DNA from 2 places in the Clostridium estertheticum genome. Region 2 is predicted to be linked to the other one. Evidence: predicted binding sites of a transcription regulator. Region 2 holds the regulator's gene; the other holds the start of a gene.

Region 1 (9,448 bases), 1.4 Mb from region 2:
GTACCATTAGTCTGGATTCCGTATACTGTACCTTCCACCTCATCATCAATTTCATATGAATCTGTATCATATAAATATTTATCAATAAAAGTAGTAGCTGCAAGCCTTCCAGTCTTATCTAGATATATGTAAAAAAGATATTTCTTTCCTGTTTCTAAGCTATAGTTTTCCTCTTTAAAAGGAACTAATATATCTCTTTCTAAACCAATTTCAACAAAACTTCCTATTGTAGTCATATCAACTACCTTAAGATAAGCTAGGTCCCCGACTTTTGCCAGTGGCCTTTTTAAAGTTGCAATCAATCTATCACTTGAGTCCCTGTATATAAACGCTTCAACTTCATCGTCAATTTTAAGTGCTCTCCCTACTGTACTTTTCATTGGAAGTAATATATCATCATCCGTATTATCTGTCTCCGCTCCCAAATAGTAACCAAAATCTGCTCTTCTAACTACCTTTAAACTATTAATATCTCCTATTTTTATCATTTAATATCCCCTGCCTTTTTTAAACTTTTGACCAATCTATATATTTGTTAAGAATACCTACAAATAGTACTAAATATACTTGTCATGTTTTCTATTCCATTTAATTTCATCATTTTTGTCGCTCCTAAAAAAGCCTCACTCTTTTATTATATATTTCATTGAAAGTTCAGCATAATGATGCGCTGATTCTTTTAAGCCCTCTTTTTCCTGAACCGTTAACATTCTTATAACCCTTGCTGGCACTCCCATGCATAAAACACCAGACGGTATTTTTTTCCCCTGCGTAACTAAACTACCAGCTCCAATTATAGTATACTCTCCTATTTCTGCACCATTAAGGATTGTACTTCCCATTCCGATTAAAGTATAATTTGCAATTGTACAACCATGTATTATAGCATTATGTCCGATAGTTACATAATCTCCAATATTAATAACAAAATCGTCATCATTATGTATAGTGCAGTTATCTTGAACATTTGTGTAATTACCTATAGACATAGAATTCATATCACCTCTTAATACAGCTCCAAACCAAATACTGCTGTGCTCTCCTATAGATACATTTCCTATAACATCTGCGCTGCTAGCAATAAAAGTATTTTTATGTATACTCGGGATTTGTCCATCGAATTGATGTATCATAATTTCATCCTCACCTCTTCCAAAATAATAAATGAATATCGAATATAGTGCTATACTAAGTATACATTTATTATACTACTATATTTAATAAACAATCCCGTAATTAGTCAAAATTTGAGTTAATTTATTATTTGATTTTTTATAAAATATAATATATAATACCATATGTAGTGGCGATTATTTTAAAAATACTACATATGGTATTATATTTAATATTACATAAAATATACCTAAATAATTAATATAACTACTTAGGTATAATAATTTCAAACATACAGACTTATATTTTACATGATTTAAGATTAATATGCAACTAATAGGAGGTGTTTATACTAGTTTTTTTTAAGCTAGTATTAATTATGGCGGAGATAAAAAATTTGATTAAACGGGTTTTCACTAAGGAATTAGAAAAGAATAAAGCTATTACTGTTTTTGATTTATTTAATTGGAAAAAAGTAAATGTTTTGTTAAAAGACCATAAAACTAATAAAGTACTTTTAGACATGAAGGATTTAGAATTTCCAGAACACTACTCACAAAATTCTTGCGATATAATCGCTTCAAAATATTTTAGAAAATCTGGCCTTAATAATAAAAAAGGTTATGAGGATAGTATGAAACTTGTAGCTCATAGACTTGTAAATTTTTGGTGTGAAGCTTTAATAAACGAAACTATCATTAAATCTGATGAAGAAAAAAGCATTATTTATGATGAATTAATATATGCATTTTTAAATCAAATGTTTGCTCCAAATTCTCCCCAGTGGTTTAACACTGGCCTTAATTTATCATATGGTATAAAAGGTGGATCATTAGATAATTTTTATTATGATGAAAAATCAAAAATGATAGTTAAAAGTAAAGATGCTTATACAAGAACTCAAGCCTCGGCTTGTTTTATTCTATCAATTGAAGATAAATTACTCGGCAAACATTCAATTTCAGAGCAATATGTAACAGAAACTAAATTATTTAAAGGTGGTTCTGGTACTGGAACTAATTTCTCTAGTATACGAGGCATTGGAGAGAAATTATCTAGTGGTGGTATTTCTTCAGGCCTTATGAGTTTCTTAAGAGGCCTTGATAGAAATGCAGGTGCGATAAAATCTGGTGGAACTACAAGACGTGCAGCTAAAATGTTATGCCTTGATATAAACCATCCTGAAATAATGGAATTTATGACCTGGAAAGCTAAAGAAGAAGATAAAGTAAGGGCTCTAACTAAAATGGGCTATGATGGTAGTTTTGAGGGAGAGGCTTATGAAACTGTTTCTGGTCAAAATGGAAACAATTCTATAAGATTTTCAGATGAATTTATGACGAAAGTTGATAAGTTGTCAATTGATCCCGATCAAACTATTACCCTTAAAGGAAGATGTGATTCTTCAATTGACAAAGATATAAGTGTAAAAAAACTATGGGACACCTTTAATGACGCTGCTTGGAAATGCGCAGATCCAGCTCCACAGTTTGATGACACCTTTAATGCATGGCACACTTGTCCTGCTGGAGAAGACGGAGAATTTGGTGCTAAGCATAATAGAATTAATTCAACTAATCCTTGCGGGGAATATGCCTTTTTAGATGATACTTCTTGTAATTTAGCTTCTATTAATATTTATAAATTTTATGATACTTTAACTAAAAAATTTGATATAGATGGATATGTTCATTTAATAGGCCTTACTCAATTAGTTCTTGAAGCATCAATACATTGGGGACAATTTCCAACTGAAGATATAGCAAGAAAAACTCATTTATTTAGAACCACTGGTCTTGGGCTATCAAATTTAGCTTCATTATTTATGGTAATGGGCTATCCATATGACTCAGAAGACGCTAGAAATATAGCATCATCACTAACAGGAATAATGACTGCGCAGTCTTATTATGTTTCATCTTTGATTGCTAAAGAATTATCTCCTTTTGAAAAATATAATATTAATAAAGAATACATGCAGATAGTTATAAGAAATCATGCAAGAGCAGCTGGGGCAATAAAGAGTGACTTTGAAAATCTAAACTATGAACCTATTAAAGTGGATCACGCTATTTTAAATAAAGACTCTTTAGGTGCTATAAGTGAAACCCTAAAAAGTTGCTGGACAAAAGCATTAAGTAGCGGCGAAAACTATGGTTTTAGAAACGCTCAAGTTACAGTTTTAGCTCCTACTGGCACTATTTCCTTTGCTATGGATTGTGGTGCAACATCTGTAGAGCCATACTTCAGTCATTTTATTTATAAGAAATTATCTGGTGGTGGTTTTATGACCATCGTAAATCCTGTAATTAAAGATTCTCTTGCTAACCTTGGATATTCAGAAAGTGAAACAAATGATATTTTTGATTACATTCTAAGAAAAGAAATGGTTGATGAAAACGGCTTTGAATATGAAAAAATTGTGGACGGTAAAATAGAGGGTGCTCCTCATTTGAAACAGGAACATTTATCTATATTTGATACAGCAAATAAATGTGGTAGCGGTAAAAGGTATATTTCCTTTATGGGACACGTTCTTATGATGGCAGCAATAACGCCAATGATATCAGGTTCTATATCAAAGACTGTAAACTTACCTAAAAATGCCACTATTAAAGATTTTAAAGAAGTTATATTAACTTCTTGGAAATTAGGAGTAAAAGGTATAGCCTTATATAGGGATGGTTCAAAGGCAAGTCAACCACTAAACACTACATTGTCCGAGGATAAGGAACTATTACTTGAAGATCTATCTTATGACGCTCTTTTAAAGAAAGCAAGATCATTACAAAAAACTTCAAACCAATCACACTCAACACGTGAAAAACCAATTGGGATACGTTATGGTACTACTCATCCTGCTCAAATTGAAGATGTAAAGATTTATACTACGGTAAATAGGCGTTCAAATGGAGAGATTTCTGAAATATATATAACAACAGATAGAGAAGGTACTATTATTACTGGTTTACTTAATTCTTTATCAAAAGCAATCTCAGTTATGCTTCAACACCATGTACCTGCAGACGCTATCTCGAAGATGCTTCGAGGCCAAAAATTTGAGCCTTATGGCTTTGTACAAAAACATCCTTACATTAAATCAGTTTCATCTATTTCTGATTTGATCAGCAAAATTATTGATATAGAACTAGGTGACTACAGTAGATGTCAAATTAAACCTGACAATTACGAGAGCACTAATATACCTAATAATCCGTTAATCCCTGTTGAAAATGAAATTTCAACTACTTTAGAAGAATCCGCTAATGTGGTATCTCCTGAAAGTAAAGCTACTGACAAAATCCAAGGTGAAAGATTGTACTCTGAAACCTGTTCACTTTGCTCAAGTACTAGGCTTGTTCGCAATGGTACTTGTAAGGTTTGCCTTGATTGCGGAACAACAACTGGATGTAGTTAACAGCTATATCACAATTGTCATAATAAGTCTCCATACAACTTTGAGCTTTACTATAAAATGAATAAATATTAAAATAAAGAGAAATCACTATTTATAATTTAAATAGTGATTTTTTTTACATATTGGTATGAATAAATAGTTTTAACTATCGACGAGGAATATAAATGGGTAGCTATATCTCGAGTAGACTTACCCCTAAATTTGTAAATGACTATATAAAAGATAAACTTTTTGGGAAACATAGTTTTTCAATTGTATTCTTATAGAAATATGCCTTTAAATTCATCGTTTTAGCCAACTGGCTTGATAGTCGAGTTGCTAAATCGGGCTGTTTCGTTGACATAGAAAAATGGTAAGTATAGTATTATAAGTGAAAGAATACTAGGAGGGATTTCTATGGAAGATAAAAAGTCATTTGGTGAATTTATTACACAAAAAAGGAAAGAATCAAGATTGACTCAGAAGAGTTTCGCAGAGAAAATATTTGTAACAGAATCTGCAATTTCAAAATGGGAAAGAGGAATCTCTTATCCTGACATCACCCTTATAAGTGATATTTGTGAGGTGCTTAAGATTAACGAACATGAACTGTTAACCGCGAGTGAAGACCTCCAAACAAGAGCTACAGAAAAATCCGCCACAAAATATGTAAAATTAGTAAACAGATATAAATCTACGTTGTTTTTTGTGTATGGAATATCTTTATTAGTATGCTTTATATGTAATCTGGCTGCTCAACATATGTTGTCGTGGTTTTTTATTGTACTGACTGCAGAATTGATTGCATTTACGTTAACACTGCTGCCTGTTTTGGTGACTAAATATCGTGGATTGATTACGCTAGGAGCTTTTTTTACCTCGCTTGTTCTTCTTTTGATGACTTGCTGTATTTATACAGATGGAGACTGGTTCCTTGTTACCTTTATACCCTTGCTGTTTGGTATGACCGTTGTTTTTTTACCAATTATACTAAATCGCATATGGCTTCCGGAGTTCTTGTCAAATAAAAAAGCATTACTGTGTTTTATGGCAGATACCGTATTACTATTATTATTGATTTTTGTATGCGCTATATATTCAGGCGGAGGATGGTTCTTAACAAAAGGTCTTCCAATTACACTATTCTGTCTAATTATTCCATGGAGTATGATGCTTATTATTAGGTATTCCAGAACTGATGGTTTACTCAAGACTTCAGGATGTTTCGCTGTGATTTCTGTATTTGACTATTTTATAGAAGGTTTGATAAATAAGATATTAGGAATTAAACCTTATGTATTTGGATTTCAATACAATTTTCATAATTGGGGTGACGAATATATGAATGGGAATATACATATGATTATACTCATTTTATTATTGGGAATGACTGTGTCGTTTGCAATAGCAGGATTTATGAAATCAATAAATAAACGTTCTCAAAATTTGAACACTAATTAATAGTCATCATCAATTTAAAATGTGAAAACAGTATAAGTGTATTAGAACAAGTAAAGATAAAGTTTAATAGGGTAATTCTTTTAGTCTTTGGTAGTTAGACCTTTAATCCACCTGCTAAGTAGGTGAGTAGTTTGAAAAAGAGGAAAATGATATGATAACTTTAATTAAACTAGATTTAAAAAATTGCATAAAAAACGAAAAATTCAAAATATATTTCTTATCTTTGTTAGGTATTTGTATATTTTCATTTTTAGCTGTTTGTACAGATTCATTTATGAGCAACTCATTACAATTAAATTTCCCAAATAAAATGGGAATAATGTTAGGAAATAATGTACATTCAGTCCTTCAGTTTATATTACTAACGCTTCCTTTAATTGCATGTGGCATTTATTCTGACTCATTTATATATGAAAGAGATAATAACATATGTGTATATTATTTAGCAAGAATTAATAAACGAAAATATTTTACAGCAAAAATGTTTTCAATTTTTATCATAGTTTTTTTTACTATATTATTGCCACTAAGTATAAATGAACTATTAACGTTACTAGCTATACCAAACGTAGGAGTAGATCACGGATATGGCCTTACTGTATATCTATTGAAAGCTAACGCAAGTGAATTTTTTTTACAAAGTATCTACAATGGTCATCCTTATTTATACAATTATCTATTAATTTTAATAACATCATTTTATGGTGCATTAGTAGCGGTTATAGGGTTTAATATATCTCTACTGTTTCAAATGAAAAAAATAAATTTGCTTATTTATATGTTTCTAGGAGTTAACTTAACGTCATTTGTTTTACCACAGAAGTTTCAAATATATAATTATATACAATCTAATCCAGGCAACCTTAGCGATTTTATTATTGCATTAACGGGGTGGATAGTGGTATGTCTCATAAGCGGAACAATTGGTATATGGAAGGAGACTAGAAGCTAGTTATGAAAAATAGATATAACAAACTAACTCTAATTTTATTAAATATATTCACAATGATGTTCATAGCAAAAATATTATCCGGAGACTTACATGGAATCACTCTTGATATTAAAGACATTTTTATATACTATTATTCACATACATTTTTAGGAGAAAAAATCACCATAATAAATATACTCATTTCGGTATTTCCTATTATAATAATGGTTTCTATATTTGCAGATGAGGTATCGATTGAGCTAGAGAAAAATGCAACTTATATATTTACTAGATCAGTAAACCGTAAAAAATGGATTACTCGTAAATTTATACATATTTTTATTAGTCTTATAAAAATTGAATTAATCCAATTTAGTATATCATTTATGTATTTTAGTGCGTTAGGATATAGAATAAATGATTTAAAATCATCACTAGTAATTATTATAGAACTGTTTATATTAACGACACTAACTCAATATATTCTTATAGTAATATCTAGTTTAGTTACATTGAAAACAAGTAATATCTATGGATACACTTTCTGTAATTTTATATTTTTAATTAATATACTAATTTTTCATTTGTTTTACTTTACAAAACAAACATTAGTGCAATATTTACCGTTTACTCAATATATTTTATCTATTCAAGAAAATATATTAGTAAATAGAAATATAAGATATCTATCTAATTTTATTCCTGGATATAATTTTACTGAAGCTGTAATTTACGATATTATCATTATAATTACTTTAATATTAGTTGGAAGAAAAATAATAGAAAAACATGAATTTTATTAGGAGGAAATATGAGTTATATAGAAATTAAAAATCTTACCAAAATTATAAAGGGAAATAAGGTATTAGACAATATAAATATTAACTTGAGTAATGGAAAAATATATGGCTTCATAGGTAGAAATGGTTCAGGAAAGACTATGCTGTTTAGGGCTATCTGCGGGTTAATAAGGCCTACCACTGGAGAAATTACAATAAACGGCAAAATCATTTCAAACGATATAGATTTCCCTGAGTCCTGTGGAGCAATTTTAGAGACACCAGGATTTTGGGATAATCAAACAGGATTAGAATGTTTAAAAAATATAGCAAGTATAAAATCAATTATTAATAAAGATATAATATCTCAGTGGATGCTTAAATTAGGATTAGACCCAAAAGACAGAAAAACCTTTAAAAAATATTCATTAGGAATGAAACAAAAATTAGCTTTAGTCCAGGCTCTTATGGAATCACCAAATTTAATCATTTTAGATGAACCAACAAATGCTCTAGATGAAGAAAGTGTTCTTATTTTAAAAGATATTCTAAAAAAAGAAAGAGAAAGAGGCGCAACGATATTACTTTCTAGTCATAATAAAACAGATATTGAAGAATTAAGTGATAAAATATTTAAAATAGATGTTGGTAAGGTTAAAGAGGTGTAACATGAAAATTACAAACAAATTCTTTCTTCTTATAATAACTATCTCTATATCAATATCTTTAATTGCGGCTATCGTAGTTAGGCTATCGATTTCAAAATTTGAATATACTGATATTCCTAGTTTAGCAAGTAAAATTATTTATTACCCATATGAAGAAATTGAATACAGTGACGCGTTTAAGGATGTAAGCGCAACGAAAGATACTAGCACACTTTATAAATATATAGTAAAAGGCAAAGCAACAGGACATAGAGAGATTTTAAAAGGTGCAGTACTTACAGAAATCAAAGTTAATAATGTATTGCAAGGATCTATAAATAGTAAATATATTTATATTTATGAGCCAATAGATATATCTACTGCTAAAAAATCGATGTTATCTACGTTTGAGGGATATAACTTTATAAAATATAATAAGGAATATATTTTTTGTTTATGTGATTTGAACAAAGATTATTATAATATTTATACTAAGGGTAAAAAAAACATATTTATGTATACAACCCCTTTCTATGGAAAGTTTCCATTAAAATATAAACCCGAGGATTTTGCTGTAATTAGTGAAAATGATTTTATGGTTGACCCTCCTAAATATTATAATGAATATAATCATTACGAACAAATATTTAGTTCAGAAAAAACAAAAAATAAATACTTTAATGAATATAATAGACTAATGAAAATTACTCCAAAATAAAAAATACACCTCCATTATTTAGGTGTATTAATTACAAATACAATTATCATTTAATGAGAAAAACTTTTACTAGAAAAATTAATCTTTAAAATTTAATTTTTCTAGTAAATAATATAACATCTTTTCTCTTCGTGTAATTATTCTTGCTTCACATGTCATGCCTGGTTTTATTACTGCTTCTTCATTTTTATGACTATATAAAATATTATTTTTTAATATTCCTTCTCCTTTATAAAAAACAATACCCTTTTCACTATCCGTTTGAGAATTAACACTTATGCTTTCCATACTACCTTTCAAAAATCCATATTCATTATATGGTAATGAAGTAAAACTATATTTAATCTCCTGTCCATCCTTTATATTTGCGATATCTTTATCAGGTATAATTAATTCAACTTT
Region 2 (9,448 bases):
ATTCACCTTTACTAATTCTTGAAGTAATGAAAATTAAATCTGTAATAGGCCTTACTATAATATATGATAGTTTTAAAGAAAACCAAATTGACATTATAGCAGAAAAAATTATAGCTAAAATATAAAGCTTAAAGTATTTACTTCCTAATCCACTTACAATTTTAAGTGGATTAGAACTTCTAATAATAAAACCATCACCAAATTCAGTTGCAAAATACATCATATGTTTCTTAGTCGAAGCACTATATCTAACTGAGTATCCAGTTCCATTCCTTCTTGCTTTTACTATTTCTTGTCTAACATTGTGATTATCCATAGTGCTCGCATCTACAGTTGAATCATAAAGAACCTTCCCCATTTTATCAATGTATGTAACTCTCAGCTCAGAACTCTTTAAGTTCTGCGTAAAAAACTTTTGATGATCTTTTAAATTATTGCTTTGTAATAAACTAATTATCATATTATTATTTACTTGAAGTTTATCTTTTAAATTTTCTTCATATTCATAATTAAAGATAGATACAATTAATAATGTTACTACTACAAATATAAAAATTACAGTACTTAATAAATATATTAATAATTTCTTTTTCATTCTTATTCTCCAAAATTGAATCTATATCCTATACCGCGAATAGTCTGGATATATACTGGATTTTTATCATCTTCTTCAATCTTTTGCCTTAAGTGCCTTATGTGGACGTCTACAGTTCTTGTTTCTCCTACATATTCATAACCCCATATTTTGTCGAGTAAAAAATCTCTGGTCATAACCCTACCTTTATTCTTTATTAAAATTTGTAATAATTCAAACTCCTTTAAAGTCAAATCAATTCTTATTTCACTTTTTAGAACCTCATGTTTACCAAAGTCAATGGCCAGATTACCAATTTTAAAAGTTTTTTCAACTATCTTCATAGTAGTCCTTCTAAGAATGGCTTTAACCCTCGCTACAAGTTCCCTTACTGAAAATGGTTTTGTAATATAATCATCTGCACCGAGCTCAAGTCCTATTATCTTATCTATTTCTTCCCCTTTTGCTGTTATCATAATTATCGGCATGCCAGACATATTTGAATCTTTTCTGATTTCTTTACATACATCTAATCCGTCCATTCCAGGCAACATCAAATCTAATAACATCAATTGTGGTGCTTGTTCTTTAGCAAGCTTTACAGCGTCTATTCCATTGTCAGCACATATAACTTTATATCCATTTTTCTCTAAATTAAATTTAATTAATTCCCTTATATGCTCTTCATCATCCACCACTAATACTTTTTCTTCAGCCATGTTAATCCCTCCATATTTTTATGCGTTTTTCACTTAATTTACTACATATTGTTCTTAAATGTCTTTTAAATAAACAAATGAAAACATTCTTCCTTGCTTATTTTCGCTATTTCTATACGAATATAATTCATACTTCTTACTACAAGAAGTACATATATTAGTAATTTTAATATTATCTTTTTTTATACCCTTTGCATTAAGTTGAGTTATAATGCACTTTTCTAAATCTAATTTATTATTAATGCTTATTTTAATATTACTATAAATATCTTTACTAGTAAACTCCTCTATTAGTTCCTTGCTAACCTCATAACAACACCCTCCAATATGAGGGCCAATATATGCGCTAATATTTTTAGTTAATGAACCATAAGTTTCTTGCATTCTTTCAATAGTTTTGCTTACTATCAAATCATTTGTACCTTTCCATCCACTATGTATTGCAGCTATAACCTTTCTACTACTATCTACCAAAATTACAGGAACACAATCTGCTGTAAAAACACCTATAGCTCTATTTTTTTTATTTGTTATTAAAGCATCTCCATCTTTTATATTACCGTCAAAATCAAAAACTAAGTCACTATGGATTTGATTTAAATATCCAATAGATTCTAGGTTATAAGCTGTTTTTATTTTTTCTAAATTTACCAATCCTTCATCAGTATGGCAGTTAAAGTTAAGTCCACCACTCGCTGTTGAAAACAAAATAACGACATTATCAATTTTAAATTTTATAAATTTATAGTTATTAAGAGTTTCTATTTCCATTAGTTCACCCCCTATAGTTGCATAATTTTTAGAAACGAAAAAAAATGCCTATGGGCATTTTTTCTCATTAGACATCAATTTTCTTATCTCTTCCATAAATGTATTAATATCCTTAAATTGTCTGTAAACTGAAGCAAATCTCACATAAGAAACCTCATCTACATTTTTTAATATGCTCATGATAAGTTCTCCTATATAATCAGATTTTACTTCTGTAAGCATTTCATTATTTAACTGTTTTTCTACTTCATCACAAATGGCTTCAATTTGTTTTCTTGAAACTGGTCTTTTTTGACATGCCTTCATAAGTCCATTTAATATCTTTGTTCTATCAAAATATTCTCTATTAGAATCTTTCTTTATTACTAAAATAGGCACATCTTCCACTTTTTCATAAGTAGTATATCGTTTAAAGCACCGTAGGCACTCACGTCGACGTCTAGTTGCAATATTGTCATCTGTTGATCTAGAGTCTACCACTTTACTTTCTTCACAGCTGCAATATGGACACTTCAATGGTCTTCACGCCCTTTTACTAGTATAGTTAACAAATATACTAACATTATACACTTATCTTATAAATTAAAATAGTCTATTATTCGTTTTCCATAATTAGATCACTACCATCTACAAGAATTACATCAACGCCAACTTTCTTAACTTTTTCCCATGGTATCTCAATACTATCGTTTTTATTAAACCAAGATGACTTCTGAGTTGGCATTAAGATTGAAATAATTTTATAGTCATCACAATCCACTTTTAAGTCTTTAATATATCCCATTTTCGACCCTGAATTTATATCTATAATTTCCATCTGTCTTAAATTGTTAATCGCAAACATTAAGCTTTCCATTTTATTCCTCCCCTAGAGTATTTTAAAACTTCTTATTCAAGTAGCTAATATATTCTTAACCTATGTCTTTTAGATCCTACTACTTTATATTATAAATATATTCATTAGACACTAAGAATATATTTATAATTAGAATTTTATTTGATCCTTTTAAATAAGGCACATAAAAATAAATAATAAGTCAAAAATAATACTGACTTGTTATTTATTTTCATATGCCTTATAGCAATCTAGAATTACCCTACACCATTTTATTAATTTCCTTTTGCAATCTTTTTATTATTCTTTTTTCAAGCCTTGATATATAAGATTGTGATATTCCAAGTATATCAGCAACTTCTTTTTGTGTCTTTTCTGTTGTTCCATTTAATCCAAATCTTAGTTGTACAATTTCTTTTTCTCGTGAATTTAACCGTTGCATAGCAAGCAAAAGTAGTTGCTTATCTACATCTTCTTCAATAATATTATAAACCACATCATTGTCAGTTCCAATTATATCAGAAAGCAATAATTCATTACCATCCCAATCAACATTTAGCGGTTCATAAAGAGAAATTTCAGTTTTTATTTTACTATTTCTCCTAAGATACATTAGAATTTCATTTTCAATACATCGTGACCCATATGTAGCAAGCTTAATTTTTTTTTCAGGATCAAAGGTATTAACCGCTTTAATGAGTCCTATAGTTCCTACTGAAATCAAATCTTCAATATTCACTCCTGTATTTTCAAACTTCCTTGCTATATAAACTACGAGCCTTAAATTTCTCTCAATCAAGGTGGCTCTCACGCTTTTATCTCCTTCATCAAGCCTAACTACCAATTCATCCTCTTCATCCTTAGTCAAAGGAGGTGGTAATGCATCATTGCCTCCTATATAAAACAAATTGTTTGAAAACATTTTAAATTTAGCAAATAAGTTGTTTAACATTACTTTAAAATTAAACATAATTTCCTCCTTATCCATATTATTATACAAAACGATTACTAATTTTAACTTCATTAACTGAGTATTCCTCTAGACATAAGCCCATTGTAATCATTATCTTTGCTTAATTTATACTCGCAAAATGCTACAATTACATCTTTTCTTTCCATATTTTTCTTATTAATATGAATATTAATATACTCTGGTTTAAATCCAATAAATCTACCACTAGTTCCATTTACTACAGTATAGGGAATGAAGTATGTATTGTTTTTTTCTAAGGAAATTTCACTTAAAATATTCCGTTCAACAATCAATACCGGCAGATTAGAAGCAGTCTCGCGAAGCTCATTTCCAGTATCTAAAAATGCTTTAATAGTTTTTATATAATTCTTATTTACTATATCTACTGTATATATAAGTGTAGATATTTTTCTCCTATCCTCTACAAAAATTACGACCCTATATATCACCATATAAATGATCATTACTGAAAGTAGCAACTTCTCATAAGGAAAATTTATTATAATTACATCAAATGACATATCCTTTTTACTATTCATTTGAATAAAAAAACACATCCCAGCTAAAAGAATTGAGTATAACAAAAAGATTAATGAAGCTTTAATATTAAATAAAAGCCTTTTTTCATGAAATACAATAACTATCATAATAATTACTATTAATATCTTAAAAGGTAAAAATGTAAGCCATTTAAGACTAGGGTACAATACCGTTATAACATATAAGCTGCCTACTAGACTTGAAATGAGTAGCCACTTAAGCTTTACTCTCTTTCTTAACGTTTGAACAGTAATGTGTAATATGAATAGATTAACTATAAAATTTACTAATATAAGAACATCTACATATACTACCATCCTCTCTTCCTCCTTTAAGATTATTATATAACTATTATCATCAGAATTTTGTCATTTTTTACCACATATAATTATTTTTATTCTTTCATAAAACGTCACTTATTTCCATATTATTGTAAATCCATTTATAAATGCCCTAAACGCAAATAAAGTGCCCAAAGGGCACTTTATGATTTAATTTATACTATTATTTTGTATTATTATTTGTTTTGTCTTCTTAAAAAAGCTGGAATTTCTAAATCAGAATCTTCATAATCTTTAGTATACGCAACTTCTTCGTTAGGAACAACCGTCTCTTTCACTTTAGGTTTTTGTACAGTTTTATTATGTTTTACAACATTATCACTTTCAAAACCAGTTGCAATAACAGTTATTCTTATTTCATCTTTTAGCTCTTCATCTATAACTGCTCCAAAAATAATATTAGCATCTGGGTCAGCAGCCCCTTGTACAATCTCTGCAGCTTCATTAATTTCAAGTAATCCAAGATCCATTCCGCCAGTAATATTTAAAAGCACACCTGTAGCACCAACTATAGATGTTTCAAGTAATGGGCTTGAGATAGCTTGTTTTGCTGCCTCTTGGGCTCTATTATCGCCAGAAGCTCTACCAACGCCCATATGTGCAAGACCTTTTGCAAGCATAATTGTCCTTACATCTGCAAAATCCAGATTTACAAGGCCTGGTATTGTAATCAAATCGGATATACCTTGTATACCTTGTCTTAAAACATCATCTGCCATTTTGAAAGAATCCATTAATGTAGTTTTCTTATCAACCATAGTTAATAATCTTTCATTTGGTATTGTTACTAATGTATCCACTGTTTCTTTAAGAGTTTTTATTCCTACTTCAGCATTAATCATTCTTTTTCTGCCTTCAAATGGAAATGGTTTTGTAACAACTCCTACAGTAAGTATTCCCATAGATTTAGCAATTTCTGCCACCACAGGTGCAGCCCCAGTACCAGTACCACCACCCATACCTGCAGTAATAAACACCATATCTGCACCCTTTATTGCTTGGGATATTTCTTCTTTACTTTCTTCTGCTGCTTTCATACCAATTTCTGGATTAGCACCTGCTCCAAGTCCCTTAGTAAGTTTATCACCAATCTGAATTTTTTGAACAGCATGAGAAAGAATTAAAGCTTGCTTATCTGTGTTAATAGCTATGAACTCTACATTTTTAAGACCTTCCATAATCATCCTGTTTATAGCATTGTTTCCTCCGCCTCCACACCCAATTACTTTAATTTGAGCAAACTCTTGAACATCAACATCAAAATCTAACACAACAATACCTCCTTTTTAGAAAAAATCCGCAAAAAAGCCTTTAACTTTTTCCGCTAATTTATTCTTCCCTTTTGTATTTTGTTTTTTTGACCATTTATTATCGTGTGATTGTTCATCTGACTCTTCAAATGAACTAGTATTAGTTTTAAGATTATTAACAGCCTGAAGCACTATTCCTACTGATGTAACATATATTGGGCTAGCTGCGCCTACATATTCAGGAGATCCTACTCTCACTGATTTTTCAAGTATATCTTTACTTAAATCATTCATACCTCTAAACAAAGATATACCTCCACCAACTATTACTACGCCTGAAACTTCCTTATAAAACCCACTGTTTAATAAATTTCTTTTAATTAAATGTAATAATTCTTCTACCCTAGCACAAATTATATCAATTAACAAATTGTTATCAATCTCCATTAAATTGTTATAAGAATCTTTAACTCTTATCTTCTCATCATCAATTTCTGCACCTTTGATAAGGCTTCCATATTTAAGTTTTAATCTCTCACCTTCGCTAAAAGGAACTTTAAGACAAACTGATATATCATTAGTTATGTTATCTCCACCCAATTGAACAATAGATGTATATTTTAATTTTCCACTCTTATAAATTGATATATCAATAGTCTGAGCTCCAACATCAACAAGTGCTATTCCCATATCTTTCTCTTCTTTTCGAAGTACAGCCTCAGATATTGCTGATGGTTGAAGCACTATACCATTTACTTTAATTCCAGCTCTTTTAACACTTTTCAATAAATTACTAACTGCTGTAGATTGTGCCATGACAACTTGTCCCTCAACTTCGAGCCTTATTCCACTCATCCCTCGAGGATCTTTAATATTGTCATATCCATCAACAATATATTGTTCAGGCTCAACACCCACTATTTCTTTATCGGCTGGAACTGAAATAAGTTTAGCTGCTTCAATTACTCTATCTACATCACTTTGTTTAATTTCCCTGTCTTCAGAAGATATTGCAATCATTCCAGTATTCCTCACTAATTCGCAAATCCCTCCAGGTAGTGATATATATCCTTCACTAATTTGCGTATCTGTCATACGTTCTAATTGAGTAACACATTGCTTAATAGCTTCAGCTGTACTATCTATATCTATTACAACTGATTTATTTAAACCACTACATACAACTGATGTAATGCCTATAATCTGAAGTTTTCCATTACTGTTAATTCTACCAACTGCTCCACATATTTTTGATGACCCTAAATCAATTCCTACAATCTGTTCATTCATTAAGTTTATCCCCCCTTATAAGAGAAACCTCAAGTGTATATATTCAACAAGAAAATAAAATTTCCTTTTATTTTTATTTTTTTTAATAAAAATTTATTTTAAATTTAAATACAGTTAAAATTTTTTACATTTTATTGTATAACTGAATATTTATAACTTTAATTTCAATTTAGTAACCTATTTTAAACTAATAATGACTAATAGATAATTTATTTTCATATACTAAGTATAATATCAATATATAGAAAATGCAATGTTATATTATATGGCAATATTCCCAAGTTAATATTTTCTTATAATTTTATAATTTTAAATTGAAATAGAATAAGCTAAAAGCCATAATTTATCTTTGCTTTTAGCTTATTTAAAATTATTAAAGTGCTAACATTCTTACCATCATTTCATTGTCAACAGAGTAAGTTATTGCATCATCTTTAGATATAACCGATCTTTTATATAAATCTGAAATTGACATATCCATAGTTTTCATACCATATTTCCCGCCAGTTTGAACACAAGACTGTAATTGATGTGTTTTACCCTCACGAATAAGATTTTGAATTGCTGGTGTTGATATCATTACCTCAAGAGCAGCGACCCTTCCTTTTTCAGTTATCTTAGGTATTAATTGCTGTGAAATTATTCCCTGCATCACTGCAGCCAATTGGACCTTAATTTGTTGTTGTTGATACGGAGGAAATACATCCACTATTCTATCTACTGTTTTTGCTGCGCCAATAGTGTGCAGTGTAGAAAAAACCAGATGTCCAGTTTCAGCTGCAGTAATAGCTATAGAAATTGTTTCAAGATCTCTCATTTCACCTACTAATATAACATCAGGATCTTCTCTAAGGATTGCTCTTAATGCATTTTGATAATTTTTACTGTCTTTTCCAATTTCTCTTTGATTGATAATTGATTTATTGTGTTTGTGCAGATACTCAATAGGATCCTCAAGTGTAATAATATTACATGCTCTAGTTGAATTAATTTCGTTAACCATAGCCGCGAGCGTTGTACTCTTACCACTTCCTGTAGGTCCAGTTACTAAGACTAAGCCCCTTTGTTTTGTGGTAAGTGCACGAACAACCTCTGGAAGTTCAAGTTGTTTAAGTGTAGGTATCTTTAATGCAACTACTCTAACAGCAATGGCATCGCTTCCTCTTTGCTTATAAACATTAACTCTAAATCTTCCAAGTCCTCCAATAGAGTAAGAAGTATCAATCTCACCATTATTATAATATTCTTCATATGAATCATCTAATATTTCTCTTGAGTATTTTTCAGTATCTGCTGGAGTTAATTTATCTTCACCAACTTGTATTAGATGTCCATTAACTCTAATAACTGGTACTGAGCCAACTGTTAGATGTAAATCTGATGCATTTTGTTCTATTGTCCATTTTAATAACTCGCTAAGAGATTTCATCTTTTGTCCTCCTGTTTTTTCGTGAAGTTCATAATATTAATCTTGCATAGTTAATTTTCAGCTTAGATTATTCAAGATTTTTGTTTTACTTACAATTGTACATTCTATAATTATACCATAGTTGTTCTAGTTCTCTAGAACTATTTACCAATTTTCTTTGTACTATTTAATTCTTTATTAAGTTTCTTCAATGCTCTTTTCTCAATTCTTGATACATATGATCTGGAAATTCCGAGTATCAATGCAATTTCTCTCTGAGTTCTAGGGTTACCATCAAGTAATCCATAACGCATTTGAATTATTGTCTTCTCTCTATCCATTAAAGCTACGTTTATCTTATTATACAATTTTTTAATTTGTATCTTACTTTCTACTATATCAACTATAGAATCTTCATCACTACTAAGTACATCCATAAGGGATATCTCATTTCCCTCTTTATCTGTGCCAATAGGGTCTTGCAGATACACTTCACCCTTTGTTTTCTTATTATTTCGAATAAGCATAAGTATTTCGTTTTCTATGCACCTTGCAGCATAGGTAGCAAGCCTTGTTCCCTTATTTATATCAAAAGAATCAATGGCTTTAATAAGTCCTACAGTTCCAATAGATATGAGGTCATCTACATCTTTTCCAGGATATGAATATTTTTTTACTATGTGTGCAACTAGTCTTAAATTTCGTTCAACAAGTATTCCTTTAGCTAGTAAATCGCCTTCCCCAAGC

The links. The regulator NrdR, encoded in region 2, represses ribonucleotide reductase genes. The targets are predictions, from matches to a motif close to CACNANATNTNGTG.
Region 1: a site for NrdR is predicted at 1,293-1,306, ahead of A7L45_RS18470 (vitamin B12-dependent ribonucleotide reductase). Genes of this name have one in related genera too.

Annotation. Positions count from the first base shown of each region.
Region 1 is NZ_CP015756.1:3,949,719-3,959,166, forward strand. It holds gene A7L45_RS18460 (CvfB family protein) at 1-488, opposite strand, end outside; gene A7L45_RS18465 (gamma carbonic anhydrase family protein) at 624-1,133, opposite strand; gene A7L45_RS18470 (vitamin B12-dependent ribonucleotide reductase) at 1,493-4,531, shown strand; gene A7L45_RS18475 (helix-turn-helix domain-containing protein) at 4,928-5,971, shown strand; gene A7L45_RS18480 (hypothetical protein) at 6,123-6,923, shown strand; gene A7L45_RS18485 (DUF2705 family protein) at 6,926-7,705, shown strand; gene A7L45_RS18490 (ABC transporter ATP-binding protein) at 7,714-8,349, shown strand; gene A7L45_RS18495 (hypothetical protein) at 8,351-9,046, shown strand; gene A7L45_RS18500 (beta-barrel domain-containing protein) at 9,125-9,448, opposite strand, start outside.
Region 2 is NZ_CP015756.1:2,545,026-2,554,473, forward strand. It holds gene pnpS (two-component system histidine kinase PnpS) at 1-595, opposite strand, end outside; gene A7L45_RS11680 (response regulator transcription factor) at 598-1,293, opposite strand; gene pgeF (peptidoglycan editing factor PgeF) at 1,348-2,064, opposite strand; gene nrdR (transcriptional regulator NrdR) at 2,113-2,580, opposite strand; gene A7L45_RS11695 (YlmC/YmxH family sporulation protein) at 2,660-2,920, opposite strand; gene sigE (RNA polymerase sporulation sigma factor SigE) at 3,162-3,869, opposite strand; gene spoIIGA (sigma-E processing peptidase SpoIIGA) at 3,923-4,729, opposite strand; gene ftsZ (cell division protein FtsZ) at 4,930-6,024, opposite strand; gene ftsA (cell division protein FtsA) at 6,040-7,293, opposite strand; gene A7L45_RS11720 (type IV pilus twitching motility protein PilT) at 7,667-8,722, opposite strand; gene sigK (RNA polymerase sporulation sigma factor SigK) at 8,863-9,448, opposite strand, start outside.